Regions from separate parts of the Peribacillus sp. YIM B13481 genome, predicted to be linked through region 2. Evidence: riboswitches for the same ligand, from Rfam matches in the RefSeq annotation. Region 2 holds a riboswitch; each other region holds the start of a gene.
What was found. A riboswitch is a leader RNA that binds a small molecule or an ion and turns the genes downstream of it on or off. The one in region 2 is predicted to bind S-adenosylmethionine.
Positions count from the first base shown of each region.

Region 1: another riboswitch for S-adenosylmethionine. It lies ahead of mtnK (S-methyl-5-thioribose kinase); the one in region 2 lies ahead of mmuP (S-methylmethionine permease).
Region 3: another riboswitch for S-adenosylmethionine. It lies ahead of ACFX4X_RS24040 (sugar ABC transporter substrate-binding protein); the one in region 2 lies ahead of mmuP (S-methylmethionine permease).
Region 4: another riboswitch for S-adenosylmethionine. It lies ahead of ACFX4X_RS06520 (methionine biosynthesis PLP-dependent protein); the one in region 2 lies ahead of mmuP (S-methylmethionine permease).

Region 1 is NZ_JBHZPE010000004.1:23,812-29,023, forward strand. It holds gene ACFX4X_RS04295 (pyridoxal phosphate-dependent aminotransferase) at 76-1,248, opposite strand; gene ACFX4X_RS04300 (carbon-nitrogen family hydrolase) at 1,348-2,130, shown strand; SAM riboswitch class I at 2,202-2,356, shown strand; gene mtnK (S-methyl-5-thioribose kinase) at 2,434-3,636, shown strand; gene mtnA (S-methyl-5-thioribose-1-phosphate isomerase) at 3,651-4,697, shown strand; gene ACFX4X_RS04315 (LCP family protein) at 4,874-5,212, opposite strand, start outside.
Region 2 is NZ_JBHZPE010000009.1:65,581-70,792, forward strand. It holds gene ACFX4X_RS08145 (DinB family protein) at 1-122, shown strand, start outside; gene mmuM (homocysteine S-methyltransferase) at 296-1,258, opposite strand; gene mmuP (S-methylmethionine permease) at 1,248-2,642, opposite strand; SAM riboswitch class I at 2,725-2,827, opposite strand; gene ACFX4X_RS08160 (flavin reductase family protein) at 2,987-3,595, opposite strand; gene ACFX4X_RS08165 (alpha/beta hydrolase) at 3,614-4,222, opposite strand; gene ACFX4X_RS08170 (ring-cleaving dioxygenase) at 4,222-5,169, opposite strand; gene ACFX4X_RS08175 (ring-cleaving dioxygenase) at 5,195-5,212, opposite strand, start outside.
Region 3 is NZ_JBHZPE010000081.1:6,020-11,231, reverse strand. It holds gene ACFX4X_RS24045 (sugar ABC transporter ATP-binding protein) at 1-1,440, opposite strand, end outside; gene ACFX4X_RS24040 (sugar ABC transporter substrate-binding protein) at 1,497-2,609, opposite strand; SAM riboswitch class I at 2,726-2,831, opposite strand; gene ACFX4X_RS24035 (GTPase domain-containing protein) at 2,928-5,212, opposite strand, start outside.
Region 4 is NZ_JBHZPE010000006.1:132,221-137,432, reverse strand. It holds gene fumC (class II fumarate hydratase) at 1-1,150, opposite strand, end outside; SAM riboswitch class I at 1,487-1,600, shown strand; gene ACFX4X_RS06520 (methionine biosynthesis PLP-dependent protein) at 1,688-2,800, shown strand; gene metC (cystathionine beta-lyase) at 2,797-3,978, shown strand; gene ACFX4X_RS06510 (type B 50S ribosomal protein L31) at 4,089-4,337, opposite strand; gene ACFX4X_RS06505 (ABC transporter ATP-binding protein) at 4,474-5,212, opposite strand, start outside.

The DNA of each region.
Region 1 (5,212 bases), on a different contig from region 2:
GACAGGTATTCCATACTTTGTCAATACGTTTTTAACCATTTAACGGTGGGATACATTGGATACCTCAATCCTTCGTTAAAACAAGTTTAGTGTGCGAATTCGTTCCACAGCCTCTTTTAACCGCTCTTCCGAAGTCAGAAGCCCTACCCTTACGTAACCCTCGCCAAATTCACCGAATCCATTTCCTGCGGCAACAGCTACGTGGGCATGCGTTAATAAATAGTCTGCAAAACTCTCTGACGTAAAGCCTTTTGGTACCTTGAGCCAGGCAAAAAACGATGCTTCAGGAGCTTTGACTTCCCAGCCGATTGCCCTTAATCCCTCAATGAAAACATTCCTGCGCCCCTCATACATCTTCACTAATTCCTCTACACAGCTCTGCGAGTCAAGCAATGCACTTGCCGCTGCTTCCTGTATCGCCGGGAAGAGACTCACATAAAGATGGTCTTGTAATAGTTCAAGAGCCTCTATGACACTTTTATTCCCCATTGCGAAGCCAACTCTCCACCCTGCCATATTGTATGTTTTCGATAGTGTGTATATTTCTATTCCTACATCCTTCGCTCCCTTTGCCTGGAGAAAGCTTGTCGGTTTTTTTCCGTCGAACCCTATCGCTCCATAAGCGAAATCGTGGACCACACAAATTGAATGCTCTCTTGCGTGGGAGACGGTTTCATAAAAAAAACTTTCAGTTGCAGAAGCACCAGTGGGGTTATTCGGATAGTTCAAGAACATCATTTTGGCTTTATCAAGCACGTCTTTATGTATAACTTTGTAATTCGGAAGAAAACCATTTTCTTCTGTCAAGGGCATGAATTCGGTTTTTGCCTGGGCTAACACTACACCTGAAAGATAATCCGGATAGCCGGGATCAGGAACCAGGATCGTATCACCTGGATTTAATAAACACTGCGGCAGTTCGACAAGACCTGCCTTTCCTCCAAAGAGAATCGCCACTTCACTATTTGGATCCAGCTTGACTCCATATTCACGTTCATAAAAGACGGCAGCGGCATCCTTTAAATATTGATGTCCCCGGAATGGTGAATATTTATGATTAATCGATCTTTCAGCAGCAGTCTGTAAACTTTTCACGATATGTTCAGGCGTAGGTTGATCAGGATTTCCCTGGCCTAAATTAATGACATCATGTCCTTGCGCCGTAATCGCATTGACTTTTGCGACAAGTGAGGCAAAAAACTGCTTTGGCAGGTCCTGAAGCTTTCCGGATTTTTCGAATTGCAACATTTATACACCTTCTCTGAAATTTCTTGAAATTCTAGTCACAAATGATATATGTTTATCATAGTCTTGTAAAGCATTTTTTACATGTGGGGGTTTTAAACGATGAAGTGGAAAATAGCCTGTATTCAAATGGATATAGCATTCGGGCAACCGGATATCAATTTTCAGGTTGCGGAACAATGGTTGGAAGAAGCAGCACGGTCAGAACCCGATATCGTCATTTTACCAGAGCTTTGGACAACTGGATACGACTTGACCAGGTTAAATGAGATTGCTGATCAAGAGGCGGAAAAAACGATTGAATTCCTTAAAACACAGGCAAGGAAACACGAGATTCACATCGTAGGCGGTTCCATTGCCAAAAAAACGAGCATGGGTATCTATAACACCATGATCATCATCAATAAGGATGGAAAACTCATTAAAGAGTATGATAAGCTTCACTTATTTCAATTGATGGATGAACATCGCTACCTGCAGCCAGGTGAAAAAGAAGGTTTATTCACTCTTGATGAAAAAATATGTGCTGGATTCATTTGTTATGACATCCGCTTCCCGGAATGGCAGCGAGCCCATGCTGTTCAAGGTGCCGAAGTTCTATTCGTAACCGCAGAATGGCCTAAGCCCAGACTCGATCACTGGAGAGCCTTATTGATTAGTCGTGCCATCGAGAACCAAGCCTATGTTGTAGCCGTTAATCGTTCAGGTTCGGATATCAATAATATATTTGCTGGTCATTCCTTGATTATTGATCCATGGGGAGTTATCGTAAGTGAAGCGGGAGAAGAAAACGAACTATTGACAGGCACCTTGGACTTCACTAAAGTTACGGAAGCACGTAACAAAATACCTGTATTCGAAGATCGCCGGCCGGACTTTTATTAATTTCCCCATTGACAAACTATTTAAAAAGTTGATATTATTTTCCCGAAGATTAAAATTTCAGAATACATATACTCTTATCAAGAGCAGGCTGAGGGATAAAGGCCCTATGAAGCCCAGCAACCGACTGTAATACCATTGTGAAATGGGGCGGATCCACCGCCGGATTATAAAATCCACAGAGCACGGTGCTAATTCCACCAGAATTCATTTTTCTGGGAGATGAGAGGTCCGAAGCCAAAACTTCTGCCTCTTTCTATATGAAAGAGGCTTTTTTATTCTTATTTTGAACCTGGAGGGAAAAAAATGACTCAAAACCATTCGAATTTTAAAAGATTGACAAACGAAACAGCTATAACCTTTGCAAAAAAACTTGGGTTGGTCAATGCGGATGCCAGTTTAAACTGTAAAGAAATCGGAGATGGTAACTTAAATTATGTTTTTCATATTACAGAAACTGATACAAATAAAGGAATAATAATCAAACAGGCTGTCCCATATGCCAAGGTAATTGGCGAAAGCTGGCCGCTGACATTGAAAAGGGCTGCCATTGAAGCGAATGCACTTATTCATTTCAAAAGCTATTGCCCCGAATTCGTACCGCAAGTCTATTATTCGGATGAACAGCTTGCGATCACAGTCATGGAAGATTTATCGCACTTGAAAATCGTTAGAACAGGATTAATCGATGGTGATCCATATCCATTGCTTTCACAGCATATCGGTGAGTATGTAGCGAAGACGGCATTTTATACATCCGATTATCATTTAGAACCCTCTGCGAAAAAAGAAGTGGCCCGACACTTCACGAATCCGGAGCTTTGCAGAATCACTGAAGTCTACATTTTCACGGATCCTTTTTTCGAGGAGCTCCCCGGAGATTTCGAGGTGGAATTGACTGATGCCGCCAAAAGTATTTGGAATGATCAAGATGTGATACTTGAAGTCGCCAAGCTGAAACAAAGCTTTGAAACCGAGCAGGAATCCTTGCTTCATGGAGATTTACATACAGGAAGTATATTTGCAAGTGAAACTGAAACAAAGGTTATTGATGCAGAATTTGCTTTTTATGGCCCAGTTGGTTTTGACCTAGGTCAATACACAGCCAACCTTCTTTTTCAGGCAGTCACACGTAATGGCCCTGGAAAGGAAGAGATTTTCACACACCTCCATCAATTTTGGAATGCCTTTGAAGAAGCATATACTGAACTATGGAACACCCAAAATATAAGCCCATTCCGCAATGTGAAGGGTTATCTACCTTATTTACTGGCTAAATTCAAAAGGGACGCATTCGGTTTTGCCGGATGCGAATTGATTCGGCGAACCATTGGCCTTTCCCATGTTGCCGATCTAAATGTCATTGAAGATAAAGAATCTAGAATCGCTGCGAAAACGACAACATTGAAGATTGGTGCTTTTTTAATTAAAAAACGGGAAGAATTGGATGTTCCAGCTGTCATTGATGCGTTGAAAAACCATACACTTCCATTTTATTCAACCCTTTAAAAGGAGACCTGTACATGACGACACTAGCACCCTTACCATATTCAGTCCAATGGGATGATACCCATATTACATTATTAAATCAACAGGCCCTGCCTTCCTTAACTGAATTCATTGAACTTCATTCAGTTGATGATGTATACGACAGCATTTTGACATTAAAGGTACGCGGCGCCCCAGCAATCGGACTGACGGCAGCATTTGGCGTTGCACTTGGTGCCAAACAGGAAACAACCACTGAATTAGGGGAATTCAAGAAGAATGTAACGGGGCATATTGAAAAGCTCGCCTCTTCCAGGCCTACTGCGGTCAACCTTTTTTGGGCATTACGGAGGATGGAAAGCACCTTGCAAGCAGCACAAAGCATTTCAGCTGCCAAGGAAGCACTTGTAACCGAGGCCAAAGCCATCTTTACTGAGGATGAAGAAATGTGCAGGAAAATTGGGGAACATGGTTTATCCTTATTCGCTAAAGGTGATTCCATCCTAACGCATTGCAACGCTGGTGGGATTGCCACAGCCCGTTATGGAACAGCCTTGGCTCCATTCCACCTTGCAAAAGAAAGGGGCTTTCCGCTAAAAGTGTACGCTTGTGAAACCAGACCTGTCCTGCAAGGGGCGCGTTTGACTGCTTGGGAACTGATGCAATCAGGGGTTGACGTCACATTAATATCTGATAATATGGCTGCACATACGATTCTTCAGAAACGGATCAATGGAATTATAGTTGGGGCCGACAGAATTGCGGCTAATGGTGATACAGCCAATAAAATCGGGACATTGGGATTGGCCATATTAGCTAGGCACTTTAGTATCCCTTTTTATGTGGCTGCTCCATCAAGCACATTCGACCTTTCTATCAAATCCGGCTCATCCATCCCGATCGAAGAACGGGATGAAGCGGAAATCACCTTCATTCAAGGTGTACGGATCGCTCCGGAAAACGTGAAGACATTCAATCCAGCCTTTGACGTTACACCGAATCAGCTAATTACCGGCATCATTACAGAAAACGGCATCATTGGATCTGATTTTGTAAAAAACATTCCGCATTTTGTTAAGTGATCCAGGTCATTTTATTGATATAAAAAGACGAGACGGATTTAAGTATCCCTCTCGTTTTTTAAAAGAAGATCAAATAGTAATATTCTTGCGAGGTCTATTATAAAATAATTTAAGTGATTTGAACAAATCACCTCTTTCGATTGATGTTTTCGATAACAAATGATGAATAGTTATTCTTATTTTGTAAAAAATTCTTGAAGTGCCTTCTTATTTTTAGTATAGTCCATTTCCAACACGGCTCCGGTATGGGGATATATTTCATCTTTATAGCTTCCTTCTACGGGGATCCTTAGAGTTTCAACGGTGTCCGGTGTATGGAAGACGGCTTCTGGACCCATTTCCATTATCGTTTTCACCCCAATATCAGTATTTAAATAGGAAAGTCCTTGTTCGATTATACTAGGAAGGGCCGCTATACCTTCGAAGGACGAGATTTGATTTATAAACGCTGATTTTAATTGAACCAATACTTCCTGTTGACGCTCTACCCTTCCAAAATCACTTTCATCGTCATG
Region 2 (5,212 bases):
CAGGTGATAATTCATTAGTGCTTGAACTGAAGAGTTTAGCAATGCACGACGCATATCATATTGGGCAAATTGTATTCCTTAGTAAAATGCAAGGAGCTTGGCCAGAGAAACGCAGCTTTTAAAAAAGTTTCATTAGCTTTACCGTTATTCCATTATAGTAGGCTTTAATGCAATAAGAACGGGAACGTCCAAATCGGACGTTCCCATATTTTATAGCTAAAAAACAACAATACTACTTAACAAAGCCTTGTTTTTTATATAATGATTATTAAAAATAGTTGATATAGGAATAAAGCTATGAGGATACCACTTCGGAAGGTCGCCACTTTCTTGAAATCTCTTCAATATGATGAGGTGCCGTTCTGCAGCATCCTCCGATTAAACGTGCCCCAGCATGGTGCCATTCTTCAGATTTTGGTTCGAGCGTGTTACATGATTCTTGACCATGCCATGTTTTAGTTTGTGGATCATAGGTTTCACCAGAATTCGGATAAACTATAATTGGTTTTTTTGTGTTCGCACTTAACACCTTGATGGCGTCCGTGACAACTGATACTGGTGCACAGTTAATACCGATCGCAGCAATTTGCTCACTGTCCTCAAAGAACTTTGCACAATCCTCCAGCAATGTACCGTCACTTATTGCTTTCTCATTTTTCAAAGAAAAGGATAGCCAAGCATATACTTCTGGATAATCTTTCAATAATGAATTCAATACTTTTGCTTCTTGCAGGGATGGAATCGTTTCAAATGCTATAAGGTCAGCACCTGCTTCAATCAAAGCTGATATTCTTATTCGATGAAATTCTGCTAAAGTTTCATCTGAAACACCATAGTTTCCTACATATTCTGAACCATCAGCGAGGTAAGCCCCATAGGGTCCTACTGATGCAGAAACCAATGGCTTAGGTCTATTCGTTTGCGTCTCTTCCTTCCAAAAATCATCTCTCGCTCTTCTTGCGAGAAACACCGTTTTCTGAATTAACTTCAGGGCCTCTTTTTCTTGTATTCCACGCAAGGAGAAACCTTCAACAGTAGCTTGGTAGCTTGCAGTTATCGCACAGTCCGCTCCTGCACGGAAATAGTCAGTGTGAACCCGATAAATCACCTCTGGATTTTCAAGCAATACACGGGCAGACCACAGCGGATCGTCCAAATCACACCCATACCGCTCAAGCTCTGTAGCTAAAGCCCCGTCCAGAATCATGACTGAATGTTCTCGTAAAATAGCGTCAATTGGGTTAATTTTATTCTTCAAGATCTACGCCTCTTTTCTTTGAAGTTTGTGTTACATAATAACTTCCATAGCAAAACAAAATAAATGGAATACCACAATAAAGCGCAATCCGTTGTGTAGGATCAAATGCAATTCCTATACAAGAAGAAAGACAAAGCATGAAAGAAATGATTGGTACAAGCGGATATAATGGTGTACGATAAGCCAAGTCATTTACTGAATTTCCTTCTTTTATAAATCGTCTCCGAAATAGGAACTGTGAAGCGCTAATACTCATCCAAACTACAACCACGGCCAGACCCGAAATGGACACAAGCACTATATACACAGTATCCGGTGCAATAACACTAGAGAACAGGGCTAAACCACCGCCCAACATACTAAAAATGACTGAATATATCGGAACACCTCGTTTTGTTAATATTGCGAATATTGGTGATATGGTTTTCTTATCTGCAAGTGACCAAAGCATTCTGGAAGAGGCATATAGACCTGAGTTTGCAGCAGACAAAATGGCAGTTAAAATAACAAAGTTCATAATATCCGCTGCATACGGCACTCCAATTCGTTCAAGAACGGCCACAAAGGGGCTTTCTAATACGCCTGCATCCGAAATAGGCAATAATGCGGATAATACAACGATGGTTCCTACAAAAAAGATAATCAATCTCCACAATGTCAGACGAATTGCCTTTGGTATCGTTTTTTCTGGATTCACAGTTTCTCCAGCTGCAATTCCGATTAATTCAGTTCCAGAAAATGCAAAATTCACTGCAAGCATCGTCATGATAATGGCAAAAGCACCATTAGGAAATAAACCTGCACTTATAAAATTGGAAAATAGCGGTGCTGATTGAGAGTTAGTCATTGGAATATAACCTACCATTGCAGCAACTCCCAAAATAATAAATATCACGATCGCAATTACCTTTATTGACGCAAACCAAAATTCAGATTCAGCGAAAAACTTGACAGTCAGTGCATTTAATACAAAAACCAAAATGGCAAATAGAGCACTCCAAATCCAGACATTGATTGATGGATACCATCTCTGCATCAACAATCCAGCGGCCGTGAATTCCGAACCTAGTGCAACAGTCCAAGTTAGCCAATACAACCAGGCTACTGTATACCCTGTCCCAGGTCCAATGTATTTGGCTGCATAGCTATGAAACGCACCTGTCTCGGGCATATGTACTGCCAGTTCACCTAAACATAGCATGACCAGATAAACCACTAGTGCCCCTATCAGATACGAAAGGATAGTGCCAAACGGGCCAGCCTGTTGAATCGTATAACCCGTACTTAAGAATAAACCAGTTCCAATCACCCCCCCAAGCGATAGCATGATTAAATGCCGTGCTTTCATTTCCCGTTGAAATTCATGCTTCCTTTTGTTCTCCATTCATACTCCCCTTCATCCTGCATCCAGAAAAAACGAAAACGCACTCTAATAAGAGTGCGTTACTGACAAATAAAAACGTAGGGTCTCATCTATCAGGGTTTCACCCCCTGGAATTAGCACAGTGTCGTAGCAGACCTGTTGCTGAGGTTTCATAGGGCCAGTCCCTCCACCTCTCTGGATAAGAAATTTATTTTTTTATTACTTTATCAATCTATGAAAAAATTGTCAAGTATTTGTTTTGGATTGTAAAGACTTGCTTTTTTGCGGGCAAGTCGCTCAAGACTTGGAGATAACGGAAGATATAAAAAAAAGACGACATCTTTTTAAAGGTGTCGCCACAATTCTTAAGGACGTTCCAATTCAAATAATTCTCCTAGTTTTGTATAAGTATGACCCGCTAATCTTGCGACAGGTTTTAGCCCATTCTGGTCAATTCGGCCATTATGGTAAATATCTTGCTCTATATGATAGCAGACAATTTTCCCTATCAATAAATCACAACCGGGTTTATTCTGGGAACCTGCCAATGGTATCGCATGCTCTAATATGCACTCAAAGCGTACCTTTGCTTCTTGCAATCCTGGTACGGATACCTTATCACTGACAGCTGGCGTGAAATTGGTAAGACCCAATTCACTTTCGTCAGATGGGAGTTCCTTCGCCGTTCGATTTGCATCAGCTACATTATTCTCATCAGTGATATGAACAACGAATTCACCTGTTTGAATTGCATTTCGAGCCGTGTCCTTTGAAACTCCTTCTTTCCGTTGAACAGAAATGGAAATCATTGGAGGATTTGAACTGACTATGTTAAAAAAGCTGAACGGCGCTATATTGATTGTACCGGTTTCGGATTGTGTCGTAACCAAGGCTATAGGTCTCGGTATAATGCTTCCAGTCAAAAACTTATAATTATCCCGTTCAGTAAGACTTTCAGGATTAACAGAAATCATCTTCATTCCCTCTCATTCTTATAAAAAGTTCTTTTGAAACCATGAACCCGCTGCCTCAACCTCTGAACGTGTTAACTGATGACCGTAATTTTCCCATTGAACATCCACTGTAGCACCAGCTTGCAGTAAAAGTTGATTAAGTTCATCAGTTTCTGCTGCCGGGCAAATCGGATCGTTTTTACCTGCAGCAATAAATACAGGTATATCCGAAAGGGACGGCAAAGCAATCCCTCTTCTAGGCACCATGGGATGATGAAGAATCGCTCCTTGTAATGCCACTTCGAAATGGAACAGCAAACTTGCCGCTATATTTGCACCATTGGAATAACCTAATGCTACCACTCTTTCACGGTCGAAGTCATATTTTTTGGACGCTGATTCCAAGAAGTCATAAAGCTCCTTCGTACGAAAGATCAAATCTTCTTCATCAAAAACCCCTTCGGATAACCGGCGGAAAAAACGAGGCATTCCGTTTTCAAGTACATTTCCCCGTACGCTCAATACGGATGATCCCGGTGAAACCATTTCCGCTAATGGCAAGAGATCTGTTTCCGTTCCTCCAGTGCCATGTAAAAGCAAAAGCAATGGCGCTTCTGGATTACTTCCTTTTTGAAAAATATGCTTCATCATTTATCCTCCTCCAGTACTCTCGGCACTGCCGGCAGTAACGTTTTCTCCATGATTCCCCTTTTTTCTTCCAGCCATGGCGGCAGCATTAATTTACTACCCATCGTTTCCTTCGTTTCATCATGAGCGAAGCCAGGTGGATCTGTGGCAACTTCAAAAAGTATGCCTCCATCTTCCCTGAAATAAATGGCATCGAAGTATTGACGGTCTGTAAAGGGTGTCACACCATAGCCATGGTTGGCGATATGCTCCCTCCATTCTTTATGATCTTCATTATCGATGGCACGCCATGCAAGATGATGGACAGTTCCCACTCCGATGTTCCCATTTGGCAAAACCGTTTTTTTAACATCTATCAAATTTCCGATGTCCGATGTGGATTTGAAGCGGATGTAATCGCCCTCTTCCCCAATTTTTTGCAAGCCCATCACTTTCTCTAATAGTTCCATCGTTTTGATCGGTTTTGACGTCAATAATACGGCACCGCCGAATCCCTTGACCGCCTTGGAAGCTGGTACACCGCCGAATGACCACTCGCTATTTTTCCCTTCTTTACGCTCAACCAGTTCAAGTTGCAAACCATGGGGATCTTGAAATTCCAGATATTCCTCTCCAAAACGTGAAACTTTCTCGAATACTATATTAAACCTGTTCAACCGCATTTCCCAGAAATCCATTGAACCTTCCGGAACCGCATATGTTGTAATCCCCACTTGTCCAGAGCCAATTTTCCCTTGGTATGCCGCTGGCCAAGGAAAGAAAGTGATGATGGTCCCTGGTGAACCTGATTCATCCCCAAAATATAAATGATAGGTTCCTGGGTCATCAAAATTGACGGTTTTCTTCACCATGCGCATTCCCAATACTCCAGCATAAAAATCCACATTCTCTTGAGGATTGCCTACAATTGCTGTTATATGATGTATTCCCGCGGTTTTCTTTTGCATGCCGATTACTTCCTTTCCCGGTTGATTAATTTGTTGATTTTGT
Region 3 (5,212 bases), on a different contig from region 2:
GATGACAGTGCTCCCGTCATATAACACGTATGTCCGGTTAGTAATGCCAATGATTTCGGAGAGCTCGGATGATGCATAAATGATCGCTTTCCCATCCCTCGCAAGCTTTGCAATCATTTCGAATATATCCTTCTTGGCTCCAACATCGACACCTTTCGTTGGTTCATCGAATATGTATACATCCGCAGCGGCTATAAGCCATTTTCCAATGGCAACCTTTTGCTGGTTACCACCTGAAAGGTTTTCTACTTTCACCTCCCCGGAAGGAGTTTTTATGCCGAGACTTGCGATCATTTCCTTCGCTTTTTCCATTTCCGCCTTACGATCCACAAAACTGAATGTCTTGCAGAATTTGCCGATACTGGCTGCAGTCAAGTTCGCCGATACTGATTCCTGAACAAGGACCCCTTCTTTCCTGCGTTCCTCAGGTATAAGTGCCAGACCGCTTTTTACTGCTTGGTGCGGAGATTTCAAAGAAAGCTTTCGGCCATTTAGGATGATTTCACCTGCTGTAATCGAAGTATGACCGAAAAGGCTTTTACACAACTCCGTTTTCCCAGACCCGACCAACCCTGCCAAGCCGATTATCTCCCCTGCTTTAATATGCAGACTGACATTTTTAACTTTCTCTGTATCTGACAATCCCTTCACTTCCAGAATAACGTCGCCAATCGAAGAATTCACTTCAGGGAACTGTTCATCCATGGTTTTCCCTAGCATATTCTCTATCACTTCGTTACGGGTGATGTCTTCCATTTTTCGACAAGTGACAAGCTCCCCATTCCTCATGATCGTAATTTCCTCACAGATTTCAAAAATCTCAGGCAGACGATGTGAAATGAAAATGACTCCAACACCTTTTTGCTTTAATTCATTTACAATTCGAAAAAGTTCTGTCGTTTCTGTATGACTTAACGGAGCAGTTGGTTCGTCGAGAATCAGGAATTTGCATTCTGTCGAAACGGCTCTTGCTATCAGGACCATCTGTTTTTCAGCCAAAGTAAGGTCTCTTACCAGCTTTTTCGAAGGGACACGAATTTTCATATCTTCAAGAATTAAAGAGGCTTGGTTGTGTAGCTCTTTCCATTGAACTATCTGTTTTTTTCCCATGTTTTGGACCATATCATTCAACATTATATTTTCCCCAACGGTTAAATAAGGGATGAGGGCCGTATCTACTTCCTGATAAACTATTTGAATCCCCTGTTCCTGCGCCGCTTTGGGCGAGCGGATATCCTGCTTTATCCCATCAATAAAAATGTCACCTGAATAATGAACATGGGCTCCCGATAAAACCTTCATTAACGTCGATTTCCCTGCTCCGTTTGCACCGACCAATGCGTGGGTTGCCCCTGATTGTATAGAAAAGTCAACTTCACTAAGCGCCTTCACTCCTGGAAATTCAATCGAGATTTTCTTCATTTCAAGTTGCGTGCCCATGTCCATTCCCCCTTATTGAACAGACACTCCCTTCACTTGAAAGAGAGTGTCCCCTTTTACTTTTTATAATGAGCTTTCAAAACTTTCATCCAATCTTCTTCAAATTCCGTTGATACACCCCATCCTTCGACAATACCAGACAGATTTGCCATGTTTACGGCTTCTTTTGAGGCTTGGATTTGCTTTTGTGAAATAAGTGATGCCTCTAAGTCATAGGTTTGCGGTGTTTTTTCGCCCGCTAATTTTTTTGCCAATATCCTCATATTCACTGCACCAATCAACTTGGGATCGACGGCTGCCGTGTAGGACCATGAGCTAGCGGCCGATTGGATTTCCTGAAGATCTGCATTCGATACATCAATTCCGTATATCTTCACTTCATCGCGGCCCGCTTCTTTAATCGCCCGGGCGGCACCGATAGCGAAGGCATCCCATGTTGCGAAAATGGCATCCAATTTACCTTTTGGGTATTTATTCAGCATTGCGGCTACTGCATTTTGTGTTTGAACCGAAGTATCTGCAGATGCCACTCCGAATCTTTCGACTTCCCTAATTCCAGGATTTTCTTTTAATTTTTCCTGATAAACTGAATTTCTTCTCACCATTGGAGGAAAACCATCCACCCAAAGGTAAGCAATCGCAGCTTCACCTTTCTGTTCTTCTATCAGTTTATCAAAAGCCAGTGTTGCCAACGCTTCATCATCCTGTGAAGTTAATGTCACACCTTCTATTTTAGATAAATCGCTAATTGAATCGAATGTGACAACGCTTTTACCTGCATCAACCAACTTTTGAACGTCATTCACTGTTGCTGCATCATCACCATGGGAGATGATATAGCCGTCATAATCTTCCTGCAAAGCCTGCGCGATCGCATCATGGAATTTAGCCGTATCCCCATTGGCTGTATACGTATCCACTTGAAAGCCCATTGCTTCTCCTTCTTCCTTCGCTCCAGCAAGGTACTGGGCCGTATGATCATCACCGCCAATTTTACGGATCACTTTTATTTTGGCCCCTTCCCCATCAGCAAATCTTTCCGGTACATTTTCAAATGATACTTTTTCTTCTTTCTTCGATTCTGTGGAACTCTGTCCTGTAGAACAACCCGTTAAAAGCAACGCCGAAGTGATGGCTGAAACGAATATCCCTTTAATAGATCTTCCCATCTTGTTTCCCTCCACATTCTCTTATTATTCTTATCAGTTAAGTTGGTGTAAATCATAAAATAAAAACCTCTCTAGTAATAGAGAGGTTTAATCAGCTGTATTGCAGACTTATCCCTCTCTTATCTGTCAAAACATTTCTGTTTTGCAGGATTTAGCACCAATTCCTAATGGAACGGTTGCTGGGCATCTTAGGGCCAGTCCCTCCGCCACTCTTGATAAGAGAATATATCGTGTTACGTTTTTCGTAATTATCACTTTATAGGGATATAGTCGTAAAGTCAATAGTTTTTCGAATATTTGAAATGTTCCCTACTACTTTTATTTTCTTTGAAGCTGGGCTAGACGCTTTTTCTCAATTTTTTCAAGTCTCTCCAACTGACGTAGTTTCACTTCGAACACAGTGATCGGATCACGGTAAACTTCCGGATTTTCTTTCATATGCTCCAATGCAGCCTGGTAGTCTTTAATTTCTGTCTGCGTTTGCTCTATTGTTTTTTGAAGTAAGGCAAATGAGCTGCGATAGAAAAGTGAGATGTCCCGATCTAAAGATTTTTCAAACAATCCAAATTGGGTAAGGAAGCGTTCAGTGATCATTTCCGCAACATCCTGGTAATCTTCACTTTCCAAGTATTTCTTATAACGATTGTACATATTGGCTTTATTTTGCGGTATTGCCCCAAACAGCTTTCCTGCTCCTTTAAGCAGCAATTGTGATGGAGTCCTTCGCAAAAGGATATTAACGTCATCGATGCGGATACTGCTTGTCATCCGGTCAGCATCACGGCGCCAGTCATCCAATACCCTGAAGTCACCTGCCAGCATAATCCGTTCTTCTTTGTATAATTCATTGAATCCGGCACTCATCTCATCCATAAACTGTTGGCTTTGTGAGAACTCCATTTGGGAACTAGCAATCCAATCTTGAAGAGAACGGTAATATTGAGGCATGATCTTGTCAGAAATGAAGGCTTGAATCCGCTCATTCATTTCGTGGTTCAACTGTATATGGACCTGACTGAAATCACTGCTTTCCGTTAACGATTTAGAGCAATCTCTCAGTAATTCAGGAATTTTAGAAGAAAGCTGACTTTTCACTTCATCCTTAAGCACACGGTACGACCTTATGATATTTTCACTTTTTTCTTTTTCTAAATCAGCCAGTTGATTGACCGCACCATTCAATTTGACTTCCATCTGTTCATTCCAAGAGATGGAATGCTCGCATTTCCGTTCATTGGCTGTCCGTTTTTCTAACAGATAAGATAAAGTTTTACGAATGAAAGCAAGGATTTTTTCAGATCTTCTTTCTTTCCAATTATCATCTTGATAATTCGATTGAAGGAATGCAGAAAGGTCATTCAACTGCTGCTTGCTGTCATAAAGTTTAGAGAAAGCGAACACTTTCGCATTCGGGAAATATGCATTCACTTTATCCCATGTTTCGTCTTCCATCCGGACCGCGACTTGATCACTGTATATCGTATCCATTTTATTTAATAAGAAATGAATCGGCAGTTTCGGAGCCATCATTTGAATTTCCAATAACAGGTCCCGTTCACTACCGGTGAAAGGCGCCCGGGCATCAAGAACGAACATCAGGCCATCACTGCCATGTAAATAGCCTTGGAAATCCGATTCCACGCTTTTTTCCCCATTGAACCCCGGTGTATCCAATAATCGCAGACGATTATTTCTAAGATAGTCACTAATAAGCGTCACATCGACAATAGTCCCGCGCTGGCGGCGTGTTTCATCCAATTCAGTTAGCTCCATGACAACCTTGCTATCTGTATCGGTAATTTCAAGGATTTCCAAATCATCCCCGTCTTTGACGCTGACTAGTGAAGAATGATCTTCGGCAGCGATGCTCTCGCCAACTATTGACTGTATAAAGGATGTCTTGCCATTTCCTGTACTTCCCACAAGAAGAAGATTGAAATTTCCGGTATCCTTAAGCCCCTCGACCATCCATTTAAGCTTATTGCCAACCCTTAAATCATTCTCTTCAGCCCATTGGATGATAGAATTGAACAGTTTCTCTCCCGCTTCCAGTCCGCCTCCCAATTTAGGCGATTTCGAAAGCAGGCTTTCTGCATCCTGAATGACCAGCGCATTAATCGTATCCGGGAAGATTTCATTCCAGGACAGCGCGGATGCCGCCGCAAACAGCGAAAGCTCCCCATCTGCGATTTTCAGCCAGTTTTCCAGCAACCTTGGCACGACAGGGCTTAAATCTTTGATTAGGTGCGTTCCTTCCAACAGACCTGCATATGCATCCCTGTAATAGACGGAAAGCTCATCCCATACATCCCCTTGGTTTAATTCGATGGTATCTATCAAGTTATTAATCACTCTTAGCCATTCAAAATAAGAATCGGTATATTTATAATTTTTCCAGAGGGCAACCGTCACCTTTTCGAAACGACCCTGGTCAAGTGTGTATAGCGAACCAAGGACAGTTGAAAAGTAGTCCGGATCCATCGATTGGGCAACCCCCTGCTGGATATACGTTTTCAGCACATCGAACCAGCCCATTGATTCTGTACGGATACTTTCATTCGCCGCTAATACCACCGCACTGTTCCAATCCTTTTGTTCTTCAA
Region 4 (5,212 bases), on a different contig from region 2:
TAATGTTGAAAGAGTGAATGCCTTCCGTCAATAATTTCACCGTTTGCAGGAAGTTAAAGATGATGACTGGTTTGAATACATTCAGTTCAAAGTTACCTTGGCTTGCTGCAAAGCCAATCGTAGCATCGTTACCCACAATTTGTGTCGCAATCATGGTAAGCGCTTCACTTTGTGTAGGATTGACTTTACCTGGCATGATGGAGCTGCCTGGCTCGTTTTCAGGAATGGCAATTTCGCCGATTCCGCTTCTAGGGCCACTTGCCAGCCATCTGACATCGTTCGCAATTTTCATTAAATCCGCTGCCAATGCTTTCAACGCACCGTGTGCGTAGACGATTTCGTTATGGCTTGTCAATGCATGGAACTTATTATCCGAAGTGACGAAGGGATGTCCTGTATCTGCTGCAATTTGTTTGGCGGAAAGTCCTGGGAATTCTTTTTTTGTATTGATTCCCGTTCCTACAGCCGTTCCGCCTAGGGCCAGGTTCAATAATTTTTGGCTGCTTTCCTGAATCATCGCGAGATCTTTATCGAGCATCGCTTTCCAACCGGAAATTTCTTGTCCCAAAGTCAGTGGTGTTGCATCTTGAAGATGTGTCCGGCCAATTTTCACGACATCCCAAAATTCTTTTTCTTTTGAATCGAAAGTATCACGAAGTGCTTTGATGGCAGGAACCAATTTTTCAGCGACTTCCATAAAGGCTGCAATATGCATGGCGGTCGGGAAAGTATCATTGGAGCTTTGTGCCTTGTTAACATCATCATTCGGGTGAAGGGTTTCGGATTCACCATTTTCTTTTAACCATTCATTCCCTTTGTTAGCGACCACTTCATTCACGTTCATATTACTTTGCGTACCGCTTCCCGTTTGCCAAACTACAAGTGGGAAATGTTCATCAAGCGTACCTTCAAGGATTTCGTCGCAAATCTTAACGATGGCATTCTTTTTAACCTCCGAAAGATCACCAAGATCATAGTTCACCTTTGCCGCAGCTTGTTTAACGTATGCAAATGCACGAACTAATTCAATCGGCATTTTTTCGTTACCGATTTTGAAATTGTTACGGCTTCTCTCCGTTTGTGCACCCCAATATTTATCGGCAGGAACTTTCACTTCACCCATCGTATCTCGTTCGATTCTGTATTCCATGTGTTCTCCTCCTATTGTTTGCACTATTCATCGAAGACCATATGTATATGAAATGAATAATGTCATATTATTCTTTCTCTCTATACATTGTACAAACTTTATTTTTTTAATGCAAAAATAACCGGCCATGCCTCCCCCTTTTTCTTTAAAATCCATTTAATATCGTGTTTATCCCTGGACCCATGAAAATTTTGGATATTCTTTTTAGACACATAAAGTGTTGGCACCGCTAGTCTCCAATTGCCCTATTCATGAAAATCAAAGCATTATCATCCAAAATGTTCTTGACAGTATTTTATATATATAGTAAATTCAAAAGAAATTGAATAATCTAAACTCTTATCGAGAGAGGTAGAGGGAATGGCCCGATGACACCTCAGCAACCTTCATTTGTTTCAAACCAATGAAAAGGTGCTAATTCCACAAGTTTGTGAACTTGGAAGATAAGAAGAATGACTCGTCCCTATTTAATCAAAGTCTTCTTCTTAAAGAAGACTTTTTTTTATTTTATTTAACTAAAAAGGAGCAGTGAAAACTATGTACAAAACTGAAACATATCTTGCTCAATTAGGAAATCGCAGTGAAACGGCGACAGGAACAGTCAATCCGCCAGTATACTTTTCAACAGCTTTTCGCCATGAAGGAATCGGCCAATCGACTGGATTTGATTATACAAGGACAGGTAATCCTACACGCCAACTATTGGAACGATCCATCGCCGATCTGGAAAAAGGCGACCAAGGGTATGCCTGCAGTTCAGGAATGGCAGCCATTTCTACTATACTGGCCTTATTTAAATCAGATGATGCATGGATTGTCAGCGAAGATCTTTATGGCGGTACATATCGTCTGTTGGAACAAGGGTTTAAGAAATGGGGATTGAAGTGCGACTATGTAAACACTTGTTGTTTGGAGGATATTGAAAAAGCCATCACTCCTCACACGAAAGCCATCTTCATCGAAACTCCCACTAACCCTCTTATGCAGCAAACAGACATTAGCGCCGTTGCAGCATTGGCCAAACGATTTAATTTATTGTTAATCGTTGATAACACTTTTTACACGCCTCTTATTCAACAACCCATCCTGCTTGGAGCAGATATTGTGATCCACAGTGCAACCAAGTATCTCGGTGGTCATAATGATGTGCTCGCTGGACTGATCGTTGCTAGCGGCGCTGAATTATGTGATGCACTTGCCTTCCATCATAATGGCATGGGAGCTGTCTTGAGCCCATTTGATTCCTGGCTGTTGATGCGCGGAATGAAAACCCTGGCATTGCGGATGGAACGTCATGAAAAGAATGCCAAGATACTTGTAGATTACTTGTCGGAACATGATTGTGTTACAGATGTATTGTATCCAGGTAGAGGCGGCATGATTTCATTCCGTATCATTGATGAAGCGGCGGTCAACCCATTTTTACAATCACTCTCATTAATTTCGTTTGCAGAAAGCCTTGGAGGGGTTGAAAGCTTCATCACCTATCCTGCTACACAAACACATGCCGATATACCGCTTGAAGTCAGAACGGCGAACGGGGTTTGCAATCGCCTGCTGCGCTTCTCCGTCGGCATTGAAGACAGCGAAGATTTGATCCAGGACTTACAGCAAGCATTCGCACATGTAAAAAGGGAGGCACTACGATGACCACTCATGATTTCAGCTTTGAAACCAAATTACTTCATAATCAACATAAATTCGATCCTGCAACAGGCGGTGTGAGCGTCCCCATTCAGCACGCATCCACTTTCCATCAATCCGATATCGATCAATTCGGCAAATATGATTACAGCAGAAGCGGGAACCCAACTCGCGAAGCACTGGAAGATATCATTGCCGAACTTGAGGAAGGCACTCACGGTTTTGCCTTTTCATCAGGTATGGCAGCCATTTCAACAGCTTTCCTGCTGTTGTCTGCCGGAGACCATATCGTCATTTCCGAAGATGTGTATGGCGGTACGTTCAGGATGGTCACAAACGTTTTGACGCGTTTCAATATTGAGCATACATTCGTTGACATGACGGACCTTGAAAGCATTAAAGCGGCCATTCAGCCAAATACGAGAGCCATATACATCGAAACGCCTTCAAATCCATTACTTAAAGTGACCGATATTAAAGCAGTATGTGATATCGCGAAAAAAGCCGGTGCCTTAAGTTTTGTTGATAATACATTCTTGACCCCAGCATTACAAAAACCACTGAATCTGGGCGCTGATGTTGTCCTTCATAGCGCAACGAAATTTTTATCCGGCCATAGTGATGTGATAGCTGGACTTGCCGTAGTAAAAGATCCGGATTTGGCAGTAAGACTCGGTTCCCTCCAAAACTCCTTTGGAGCGGTTCTTGGTGTACAGGACGCCTGGCTTGTAATGAGAGGTCTGAAAACCTTGTCCGTTAGAATGGAACACTCCCAAAAAGGGGCAGAAAAGATTGCCGCCTACTTAAATGAGCAGCCTTTGGTGAAAAAGGTTTATTATCCTGGCCTGGCCGATCATCCACAGCACGAAATCCAGCAAGGCCAGTCGCTTGGTGCAGGGGCGGTCCTATCATTTGAATTGGAAAGCGAAGAAGTCTTCCGCTCTTTCGTGAACACTGTCGAGCTTCCTGTCTTTGCCGTAAGCCTTGGAGCGGTCGAATCGATTTTATCCTACCCGGCCAAAATGTCCCATGCTGCCATGCCTGCTGATGAAAGGGAAAAGCGAGGCATCACGAACAGCTTGCTCCGCCTCTCTGTCGGACTTGAAAATCCGGACGATTTAATCAAGGATTTCGATGCTGCCCTCGTAAATATTGCAAAAGGGGAAGCAATTGCTGCAAAATGATTAAAGGATGGGTGCCTCATAAATTATGGGCACCCACTTGTTTGCATCATTTTAATTCTTTTTCAACCTATTAATAAATAAAGGCCAACGATTTCTCGATGGCCTCTCTTTCATTTCTTCATATTATATTTATCCAAAAAGCGGTCCACCCGTCCGCCTTTTTCAGCAAACTTCTGCTTTCCAGTATAAAAAGGGTGGGTATCTGAACTGATCTCCACTTTTAATAACGGATACGTTTGCCCATCTTCCCACTCGATCGTTTCATTGGACGTTTTCGTGGAACCTGTCAAAAATTTATAACCACTGTTGGTATCCATAAATACTACTTGTCGATAATCGGGATGAATTTCTTGTTTCACTATTATCACCTCATTGTTAATATGGGTATATGTTAAACGTAATGATTACTATTATTGATCATTTTGCTTGAAGGTGCCAATAACCGGCACCTCCTTATAGTTTAATCTTGATTATCCATACTTATTCAATTGTGCTTCAACCGGCCATCCCGTTATGCGGACCGGCCTGCAGTTCATACATTTGATAATACTTCCCTTTTAATTCCATTAATTCTTCATGTGTACCTTGCTCGGAAATCCGCCCTTTATCCAGTACAAGAATTTGGTCGGCATTTTTAATCGTGGAAAGTCTATGTGCAATGATGAAGGTCGTTCTCCCTTTTTTCAGCACATCCATTCCCTCCTGGATAATTGCCTCGGTTTCAGTGTCGATGCTTGCAGTCGCTTCATCCAATATCAGAATCGCCGGATTGAATGCAAGAGCACGTGCAAAAGAGATGAGCTGCCGCTGTCCAGAAGATAACGTTCCTCCTTTTTCAATCACGGGTTCATCCAGCCCTAAAGGAAGATGCTTCAGCACTTTGTCCCCTCCTACATCTTTTAATGATTTTTCAACCATTTCCCTTGTGATGCCTTTATGATTCAGACTGATATTGGAAGCGATGGTGCCAGTAAATAAATAGGGATCCTGTAGGACGATTCCCATATGCTCCCTAAGCGTTTGATGGGGGATATCCAAAATATTCCTGCCATCAATTTTGATTTGCCCTTCGCTGCTATCATAAAAACGGAACAGTAAATTCATTATTGAACTTTTTCCTGATCCAGTATGGCCTACTAAAGCGACCGTTTCCCCTTGCTTAGCTGAGAAGGAAATGTCCTTTAACACATATTCTTCATCCTTATAGCCAAAAGAAACATTTTCAAATAGCACG